DNA from 3 places in the Bacillus sp. 41-22 genome. Region 1 is predicted to be linked to each of the others. Evidence: riboswitches for the same ligand, from Rfam matches in the RefSeq annotation. Region 1 holds a riboswitch; each other region holds the start of a gene.
What was found. A riboswitch is a leader RNA that binds a small molecule or an ion and turns the genes downstream of it on or off. The one in region 1 is predicted to bind S-adenosylmethionine.
Positions count from the first base shown of each region.

Region 1 (3,286 bases):
GTTGATATGGATAAGTTAACAAAAACAGATATTTCTAAATATACACATACGACAGAGCAAGTACAAAGTCATTCGTTCGCGGATACGTTTGTAAATATTGTTCCGACGAACATTATGAAATCATTAGCTGAAGGTGATATGCTTGCTATTATCTTCTTCTCAGTATTATTTGGTTTAGGTGTAGCAGCAATTGGTGAGCGTGGTAAACCAGTTCTACAATTTTTCCAAGGTGTAGCAGATGCAATGTTTTATGTAACGAACCAAGTTATGAAGTTTGCACCATTTGGTGTATTCGCATTAATTGGTGTTACAGTTTCTACATTCGGATTAGCTTCATTAATTCCATTAGGGAAATTACTCATTGTAGTATACGGAGCAATGATCTTCTTCGTTGTAGTTGTATTAGGACTTACAGCGAAAATATTTGGAATAAACATTTTCCAATTCTTTAAGATTTTAAAAGACGAGCTGATCTTAGCGTATTCTACAGCAAGTTCAGAAACGGTTTTACCGAAAATTATGGAGAAAATGGAGAAATTCGGTTGTCCGAAAGCAATTACATCTTTCGTTATTCCAACAGGTTATTCATTTAACTTAGATGGATCAACTTTATATCAAGCAATTGCGGCAATTTTCTTAGCGCAAATGTACGGTATTGAATTATCCATTACACAACAAATTACGTTATTACTTGTATTAATGGTTACATCAAAAGGTATCGCGGGTGTACCGGGCGTATCATTCGTTGTATTATTAGCAACACTTGGTACAGTAGGTATTCCAGCTGAAGGTTTAGCGTTTATTGCAGGTATTGACCGTATTCTTGATATGGCTCGTACAGCAGTTAACGTTGTAGGTAACTCTTTAGCGGCTGTAGTTATGTCTAAGTGGGAAGGTCAATATGACGCTGAAAAAGGACAAGCCTATTTAAAAGAGATATCTGAAAAGGGTCAAGCAGCTTAATTATAATATGAACAAGCTCTCACATAATATGTGGGGGCTTTTCTATATATAGAAGAGGAGCGGACGTAATGAAACGTAAATATGGTGACGGTTCTTCGTGGAAGCGACTAATAGAGAAGGATTATAGGGTTAAGCAAGTAGAGGATGGAATGTTAGGAATACTGGACATAAAAAAAGTGAGAGAACCTAGTTATAAAGAATACAATGGTAAGCAGCTTTGCATTGCAGGTGATGGGTATACATGGATGCAATATTTTATAAACGGGGAAAACTTTGCAATTACAGCTATGTTAGACAATCAAAAACAATTACTGCAATATTATATCGACGTGACGAAAGAATATAAAATAGACGAGCGTGGTTTACCTTATTTTGATGATTTATATTTAGATGTAGTATTGTTACCGAACGGTGAGATCTATGTACTGGATGAAGACGAGTTAGAGGATGCCTATAAAATTGGTGATGTTACAAAAGAAGAATATGAGTTAGCATGGAATACAACAAAATGGATTATCGCGAAGATAAAAAATAGAAAATTTTATTGGATCTCAATATTGGATAAAGAAATCGAAAAGTTAAAATGATTGGTGTATTCATATTTTTGCATAATTACCAAAAAAAACTATACAAAAAATAATTGACTTTTGTTTTGTAAGCGAGTAAAGTTAGGAAAGAAATTATTATTTAAAAATAAATATGAAACCTTCTTATAAAGAGAGGCGGAGGGACTGGCCCTACGATGCCTCGGCAGCGGACTCGATTTCAGAGTGCTGTGCCAAATCCAGCAAGCGTGTGCTTGAAAAATGAGAAGAGTGTTTCTTATAGATGTATAAGACCTCTTCTCGTCGGAAGAGGTCTTTTGTTGTTAATTAGAAAAGGTTGAAAACTAGGGAGAGATGATACTTTGAAAGAAACGAGAGGAAATGGTTTAGCTTTATTACCACTTGGAATATTTTTGGCGCTATTTATTGGTTCTGGGATTATTACAGGTGATTTCTATAAATTGCCGATACTCGTAGCGATTATGATTGCTGTAGGAATTGCTTTAGTGATGAATCGTAAGGAAAGCTTTAATGTGAAAGTAGAACGATTTGCTAAAGGTGCAGGAAACCCTGATATTATGATCATGGTTCTGATTTTTGTACTTGCAGGGGCGTTTTCTGAAACAGCAAAAGGAATGGGCGGAGTTGATTCCACTGTTAACTTAGCGTTATCTATTTTACCCCAAGGATTTATCGTTGCTGGAATTTTTGTTATAGGGGCATTTATTTCATTAGCGATGGGAACTTCAATGGGAACAATTGCTGCATTAGCACCGATTGCTGTAGGTATTAGTGGGCAAACTGATATCTCAATTGCGCTTACGATGGCTACTGTTGTGGGTGGAGCGATGTTTGGTGATAATTTATCATTTATTTCTGATACGACAATTGCTGCTGTTCGTTCGCAAGGAACAGAAATGAAAGATAAGTTTAAAACGAATTTTTTAATTGTATTGCCAGCTGCAGTCATTACAATTGTACTATTAGTAATGATTACTTTAGGTAATGATACAGAAATTAAAGCTCATACATTTGATTGGGTGAAGATTTTACCATATGCAGGTGTACTTGTTACAGCGCTACTTGGCTGGAATGTACTTATTGTATTAACCGGTGGAACTGTACTATCTGGTGTTATCGGTCTTATAGATGGAAGTTATACGTTAGAGAGTTTCTTTAAAAGTGTAACGACTGGAATGGGCGGTATGATGGAGTTAGTGTTACTTGCCATTTTAATTGGTGGTATGGTCGAACTGATTCAATATAATGGTGGCATTCAATATTTAATGAATCTTTTAACGCGTAACATTCGTTCAAAAAAAGGAGCAGAGTTCGGTATTGCTGGCTTAGTGAGTATGACGAATATGTGTACAGCGAATAATACGATTTCTATTATCTTTACAGGTCCGCTTGCGAAAAACATTGCAGATCAATATGAAATTGACCCTCGTAAATCAGCGAGTGTATTAGATCTTTTCTCATGCTGTGTGCAAGGATTAATTCCGTATGGTGCGCAAATGTTAACGGCAGCAGGATTTGCGGCGTTATCTCCAATTGAATTGTTACCATATGCGTTTTATCCAATCTTAGTTGGAGTATGTGGAATCATTTCTATATTAATTGGTTTCCCGAGGTTTTCTAAAGTAGCGGGAAAGAAAGAGTATCACAAAACAGCATAATTTAAAATGAAGTTTATGAATAGTAACGAAAGCCGTACAGAGAATGTTCTCTGTACGGCTTTTTATGTGCGATAAAAGAGTGAATCATCCTATCCTACC
Region 1 covers NZ_CP084035.1:1,424,715-1,428,000, forward strand. The annotation lists gene gltP (glutamate/aspartate:proton symporter GltP) at 1-963, shown strand, start outside; gene LCF45_RS07305 (ribonuclease FAU-1 family protein) at 1,032-1,550, shown strand; SAM riboswitch class I at 1,671-1,776, shown strand; gene LCF45_RS07310 (Na+/H+ antiporter NhaC family protein) at 1,871-3,187, shown strand.

Region 2 (3,286 bases), 2.6 Mb from region 1:
TCCCTAAAATAGAGCGTCCGTCGTTCATCTCTTTAATCATTTTAATGAGCTCTATCGATGACAAATCATATACAGAAGTTGCACCTGGGAAATCACCAACGCGCGCTGGATCACCAGTTAAAGCTAGCACTTCCTCCATACCTAATGCTGATAATCCAAGTAAGTGAGACTGTAGTCCAATGACGTTATGGTCTCTACACGTTAAATGCGTCAATACTGGAATATCATGCTTCGTTAATAATGCACCCATAGCCATATTCGAAACACGAGGAGATGCTAATGAATTATCTGCTAGAGTAATAGCATCCGCTCCAGCCCTTTTCAGTGCTCTTGCCCCTTCAAAAAAACGCTGCGTGTCTAACGTTTTCGGTGGATCTAATTCCACTACAACTGTCGTTTGTTTCTTTGCCTTTTCTGCTAGAGTAACATGAGCTCTCGAACGCTTCTCATGTGTATGGACCACTTTAGGCCTTTGAATCGTCTCCTTTGCTATTACAGGTGCAACATTTGCAATAGCACGTTTCATTCCTTCAATATGTTCCGGGGTAGTACCACAACAACCACCTAATAAACGAATACCTTGTTCAATAAATTTCGGTGTCATTTCTTCAAAATATGCTGGACTTCCCTCATATACGTAACGCCCTTCCACATAATTCGGGAGACCTGCATTCGGATATGCTGATAAATAGCCATTTTGAGGAATCGATATCATTTTGAAAGCTTCCGTCATGTGAAGCGGGCCTAGTTGACAGTTCAACCCAACAACATTGGCACCGTAATCTAAAAGCTGTTTTAATATTTCATTGACATCATTCCCATTTTGAGTCGTACCTGCCTCATGTAACGCTAACTGAGCAACAATCGGAATATTCGTTTGTTTACGCAATACTTTAACCGCATGCAATAATTCAAATTCATCATAAAAAGTTTCTAATAGTAATCCATCAACCTGTTCTTCTAGTAAAGCACCTGCCTGCTCAAGTAACATAAATTCTCGCTCTATATCAGTCGTTGTAACAGCACCAATATGTTTCATACCTCCAATTGTCCCTAAAATTGCATTCCGATCTGTTACTGATGCTTTCGCAATATTCACTGCCGCTTTATTAATTTGGACAACTTGATTCTCTAGACCATACATGCGGAGTTTCGCTTCATTCGCACCATACGTATTCGTTTGAATAACATCCGCTCCAGCAGCTACATATTGTTTATGGATCGATATAATTAAGTCCGGATCAGACAAATTCAATTCTTCAAAACTACTTTGTAAACCATGCGAATGTAATAACGTTCCAACCGCACCATCACCTATTACAATTCCTTTTGATAATAAATCTAGTAATTTCACGAATCTCCCTCATTTCTATCAATATAAAAACCCCCTCTTCACTTTGAAGAGGGGGACATAATTGTTCCTCCTCTTATTATGCAAAACACACGTTTTGCAGGTTTTAGCACCGTTTCAAACATTTAGTTTGAAGGTTGCCGGGTTTCACAGGGCCTTTCCCTCCACCGCTCTCAATAAGAGTTTGTCTTTATTATTTTATTTATGTAGCTAAAAGGAAATACGTTCCCCTTTTAACAATGTTTGTTAATTTTTTATAAATTTAGCACGCACTAAAATAAAAGTCAATGACACTTGCGGAAAAATAAAAATTATTTAAAATAAAGTTGCAATTCAATTATCTTTTGTTGTAAAGTTAAAACCATAATAAAATTTCATACGAACATTCTTATCTAGAGAGGTAGAGGGACTGGCCCTTTGACGCCTCAGCAACCATTAACATTCATTCGTTAATAAGGTGCTAATTCCAGCAAATTGTGAAAGATTTGACAGATGAGAAGAAGACTCTATTCAATCCGAAAGCCTTCTTCTTAGAAGGCTTTTTTTATTTTCACTTAGTCGTTCACTTTAAAAAGGGGGAATTTTCACATGTCAACAATCGAAACAAAACTAGCACAAATCGGGAACCGTAGCGAAACTACAACAGGAACTGTTAATCCACCTGTTTATTTCTCAACTGCTTATCGTCACGAAGGAATTGGTAAATCTACTGGCTTTGACTATTCAAGAACTGGAAATCCGACTCGTGGTCTTTTAGAACAGGCAATTGCAGACTTAGAAAGCGGTGAGCAAGGGTATGCCTGTAGTTCAGGAATGGCGGCTGTTCTCCTTGTCCTTTCACTATTCCGTTCCGGAGATGAGCTTATCGTATCTGAAGACTTATACGGGGGAACATATCGTCTATTTTCCGAACATGAAGACAAGTGGAATATTCGATGTAGATACGTAGATACACAATCTATTAAACAAATTGAGCAAGCAATCACATCTCAAACGAAGGCTATTTTCATAGAAACACCGACTAATCCATTAATGCAAGTAACTGATATCGTAAGTGTAGCAAGTGTAGCGAAAAGGCACGGACTACTTCTTATTGTAGATAACACGTTCTATACACCTTATATACAGCAACCATTAACAGAAGGTGCAAACATCGTCCTTCACAGCGCAACTAAATATTTAGGCGGTCATAACGATGTACTAAGCGGACTTGTCGTTGCGAAAGGGAAATCTCTTTGCGAGGAGCTTGCTCATTATCATAATGCCTCTGGTGCTGTCTTAAGCCCGTTTGATTCATGGCTATTAATTCGAGGCATGAAGACTTTAGCACTTCGCATGAAACAGCATGAAGAAAACGCTCATGCAATTGTTGCTTATTTAAATGATGAAGATGGTGTGACAGATGTATTTTATCCAGGAAGAGGTGGTATGATTTCATTTCGCCTTCAAGATGAAACTTGGATTAATCCTTTCTTACAATCTTTATCCTTAATTACATTTGCTGAAAGTCTTGGCGGTGTCGAAAGTTTAATGACTTATCCAGCAACGCAAACTCATGCCGACATTCCAGAAGATGTTCGAACAGCACGTGGTGTTTGTAATCGTCTTCTCCGTTTTTCAGTCGGCATCGAAAATAGCAACGACTTAATTCAAGACTTAAAGCAAGCAATTAAAATTGTAAAAGAAGGTGTAAGAATATGAGTTATTCCATAGATACGCTTTTACTGCATAATCAATACAAGCATGACTCACACACAGGAGCTGTTAACGTTCCCATCTATAACACATCAACATTCCATCAGTTTGATGTAGATGCTTTTGGAAAGTATGACTATAGTAGATCTGGAAATCCAACACGTGAAGCTCTTGAAGATATCATTGCTTTATTAGAAGGCGGGACAAAAGGATTTGCCTTTGCATCAGGCATTGCAGCCA
Region 2 covers NZ_CP084035.1:4,107,089-4,110,374, forward strand. The annotation lists gene LCF45_RS21040 (bifunctional homocysteine S-methyltransferase/methylenetetrahydrofolate reductase) at 1-1,354, opposite strand, end outside; SAM riboswitch class I at 1,425-1,534, opposite strand; SAM riboswitch class I at 1,737-1,850, shown strand; gene metI (cystathionine gamma-synthase/O-acetylhomoserine thiolyase) at 1,940-3,052, shown strand; gene metC (cystathionine beta-lyase) at 3,049-3,286, shown strand, end outside.
Region 2: another riboswitch for S-adenosylmethionine. It lies ahead of LCF45_RS21040 (bifunctional homocysteine S-methyltransferase/methylenetetrahydrofolate reductase); the one in region 1 lies ahead of LCF45_RS07310 (Na+/H+ antiporter NhaC family protein).

Region 3 (3,286 bases), 1.0 Mb from region 1:
GTAGTATGGGGATAGGAACGAAAGTGGAAATTTATTTACCAACAGTGTAGTGCATTAGACGAAATTACTTTTCAGAAAAGTGTTCTTGTTGTGTAAATATAAACATTTTATAAAATGTTTCAAGAAGGGTTTTTTTTATAAAAAACTTCGTTTATAATGGAGGAAAATATCGACATAGAGCTTTTAGCTCATGTAACGGTTCAGTAGTGTTATGAAAAGAAAAGAAGGGGTGCACGCGCATCCTTTTTTCTATGCGGATATGATGAAAGGGGTGGTATGATGGAATTAACATTAAATTCGACTGTATGTTTACACACGATTCAATTTCGAAAAGAGCAAAAGAACTATATTGTAAAAGATACGATTACAGGAGAGACATATGAAATGCCGCCACTTTGGATTGATGCACTAGCAATGATGCGTGACGGTTTTTTATTGGGAGAAATTGAGGAGAAATTAAAAGAAGAATATCCAGCAGAAGAAGTAAATATGGTAGCATTTACGAGGCAACTGTTAGAGCTAGAACTTGTCGAAATGGTAGATGGAGAAGAGATAGCTTGTACAAAGAAGAAAGATAAAGATTATTTAGCTTGGATACGCCCAAGGGTGGAGCAATTCTTTTTTAACTTAAATAAAAAATATAAAAGCAAAGGTCAAAAGTGATCTTTGCTTTTTTTGTAGACCATGTTTAAAAAATAACAGCGAATGCCCTTGCGAAAGCACCGTCACTATTTTTAATTTTTAAAGGTGCTGCTGAGAAAAAGAATCGTTTCGCTTTAATGGCATCTAAGTTTGTTAAGTTTTCAATTAAGTAAATATTATTTCCTAACAGTATGTGATGAATCGGTGATGTTTCTGTCGTTACCTCATCAGGAGAAATAAAATCTAAACCGACAGATTTTACTTTTAATTGAACTAGTTCTTCAGCTAATTCTTCGGAAAGATAAAACGCTTCTTTCTCATAAGCTTCGGTATTCCATTTATTAGATAGATTGGAATGGAAAATGACAATATCGCCTTCTTTTATGTCGACAGTATGTAATACTTCCTTAGGTAATTTTCGCTCTTGAACATGAGTCACATCGATAAGAACAGCTTCGCCTACAAATTGATTTAGGGGTAATTGATCAATAGTGGTTGCGCCTGAAATGAAATGAGCAGGCGCATCACAATGCGTACCAACATGAACGACAGAATGAAAATTCGTAACTTGATAACCTGTTTCTTCAACGCTTGTAATGGCTTCTAGTTGGATTTTTGGTGTTCCAGGAAATTGAGACATATTATTTTCAAACGTTTGTGATAGATCAATTACTTTCATTTTACATACCTCCAATATATTTTTTTCAAATAATAAAAAGCCCATCCTTCATAATCAAGAAAGATGAGCTTTACATACTAGTTGAGTTTTATCTTCCAAAATGCAATGCATTTTGCAGGAATTAGCACCTATTCAGTTTGCATAAACTGAGGTTGCTGGGCTTCGAAGGACCGGTCCCTCTGCCTCTCTTGATAAAGGTTTATTCGGTTTTAAATTCGCAATATTTGTGATATTTAAATTGTAATTCATTTCCTTTTTTCGTGCAATACAAATTAGGTGTTCACCCAAATAAAGTTGCTCGCATATTGTAGCTTATGTAAGTAGACTGTTGCGAAGGAGTGAGTGCAGTGACAGGGAATGTATTAAATTATTATGCCGGTGGAAATACAGCTAGAGGATTTCACAGCTTATACGAAGAGAATTTGAAGGGGCTAGGCAGGTTGTTTATTTTAAAGGGAGGCCCAGGAACGGGAAAATCTTCTTTAATAAAGGCAATAGGGCGTGAATGGGTTGAAAAAGGATATGATATTGAACTTTTGCATTGTTCTTCTGATAATAAGTCAGTTGATGGGGTGATTATTCCGAAATTAAAAGTAGGAATTGTTGATGGAACATCACCGCATGTTATTGAGCCGAAAATGCCAGGAGTTATTGAAGAGTATATAAATTTAGGAGTTGCTTGGGACTCAGATAAATTAAGAAAGCAGAAGTTAGAAATTGAACGGTTTGTATTAGAAGCGGGCAAGGCTTTCAAATCTGCTTACGGATGTTTTAAAGAGGCGTTAGTTATACATGATGAGTGGGAGAAAATATATATTAATAACATTGATTTTAATAAAGCAAATGAACTAACAGAACAGCTAATTCAGAAATTATTTGCAGATAAAAAGGGAGAACAATCGATTGTGAAACATCGTTTTTTAGGAGCTGCTACACCGAAAGGAGCAGTTGATTTTGTTCCTAATTTAACAGAAGGATTACCACATCGTTATTTTATAAAAGGACGCCCGGGTTCTGGAAAATCAACAATGCTTAAAAAGTTATCGAAGGCAGCAGAAGAAAAAGGTTTTGACGTTGAAGTATATCATTGCGGGTTTGACCCGAATAGTCTTGATATGGTTATCGTAAGAGAATTAGGATTTGCAATTTTTGATAGTACCGCACCACATGAATATTTTCCAAGTCGCGAAGGTGATGAGATTATAGATATGTATACTCTTATTGTTAAACCAGGGACGGATGAGAAGTATGCTACAGAAATTCGTGACGTTTCCATTCAATATAAAGCAAAAATGAATGAGGCAATGTCTTTCTTAGCAAAAGCAAAATCAGTTCGTGATAAATTAGAACGAATTTATATTGCTGCTATGGATTTTTCAAAAGTGGATGCATATAAAGAGGAAATTCAAAAAGAGTTTGAACGAATTACTGCTACTGTAATTGAAAAGAAAAAATAAGTGCTTTATTGAGCTGTCAGAAATTGTCTGACAGCTGTTTTGGTATATAGTAAAATTAGTCGTATATTTGTCGAATTCCCAGGGAAATAATCAAAAAATGGAGATGGTATGAAATGAGAGAGAAAATTGAATTAGAACTAGAGCGAATTGAAAAAGAGAATGGTGTGAAAATTTTATTCGCTGTGGAATCAGGGAGTCGGGCGTGGGGGTTTCCATCGAAAGATAGTGATTATGATGTTAGGTTTGTTTATATACACCCTGTAGAATGGTATTTATCAATCCATGATAAGCGTGATGTAATCGAATATCCAATTAGTGATGATTTAGACATAAGTGGTTGGGATATTAAAAAGGCATTGCAACTATTCGCGAAGTCAAATCCAGCTTTACTTGAGTGGATTCGATCACCAATTTTTTATTCGAAAAACTCTAACTTTCCAGAGCAGCTTCAGCAAAAGAGTGAAAAGAATTTTGATCCAAAAGCAACGATATATCATTACTTACATAT
Region 3 covers NZ_CP084035.1:392,441-395,726, forward strand. The annotation lists gene LCF45_RS02075 (ATP-binding protein) at 1-50, shown strand, start outside; gene LCF45_RS02080 (hypothetical protein) at 280-663, shown strand; gene LCF45_RS02085 (cyclase family protein) at 689-1,321, opposite strand; SAM riboswitch class I at 1,407-1,519, opposite strand; gene LCF45_RS02090 (PRK06851 family protein) at 1,669-2,778, shown strand; gene LCF45_RS02095 (nucleotidyltransferase domain-containing protein) at 2,892-3,286, shown strand, end outside.
Region 3: another riboswitch for S-adenosylmethionine. It lies ahead of LCF45_RS02085 (cyclase family protein); the one in region 1 lies ahead of LCF45_RS07310 (Na+/H+ antiporter NhaC family protein).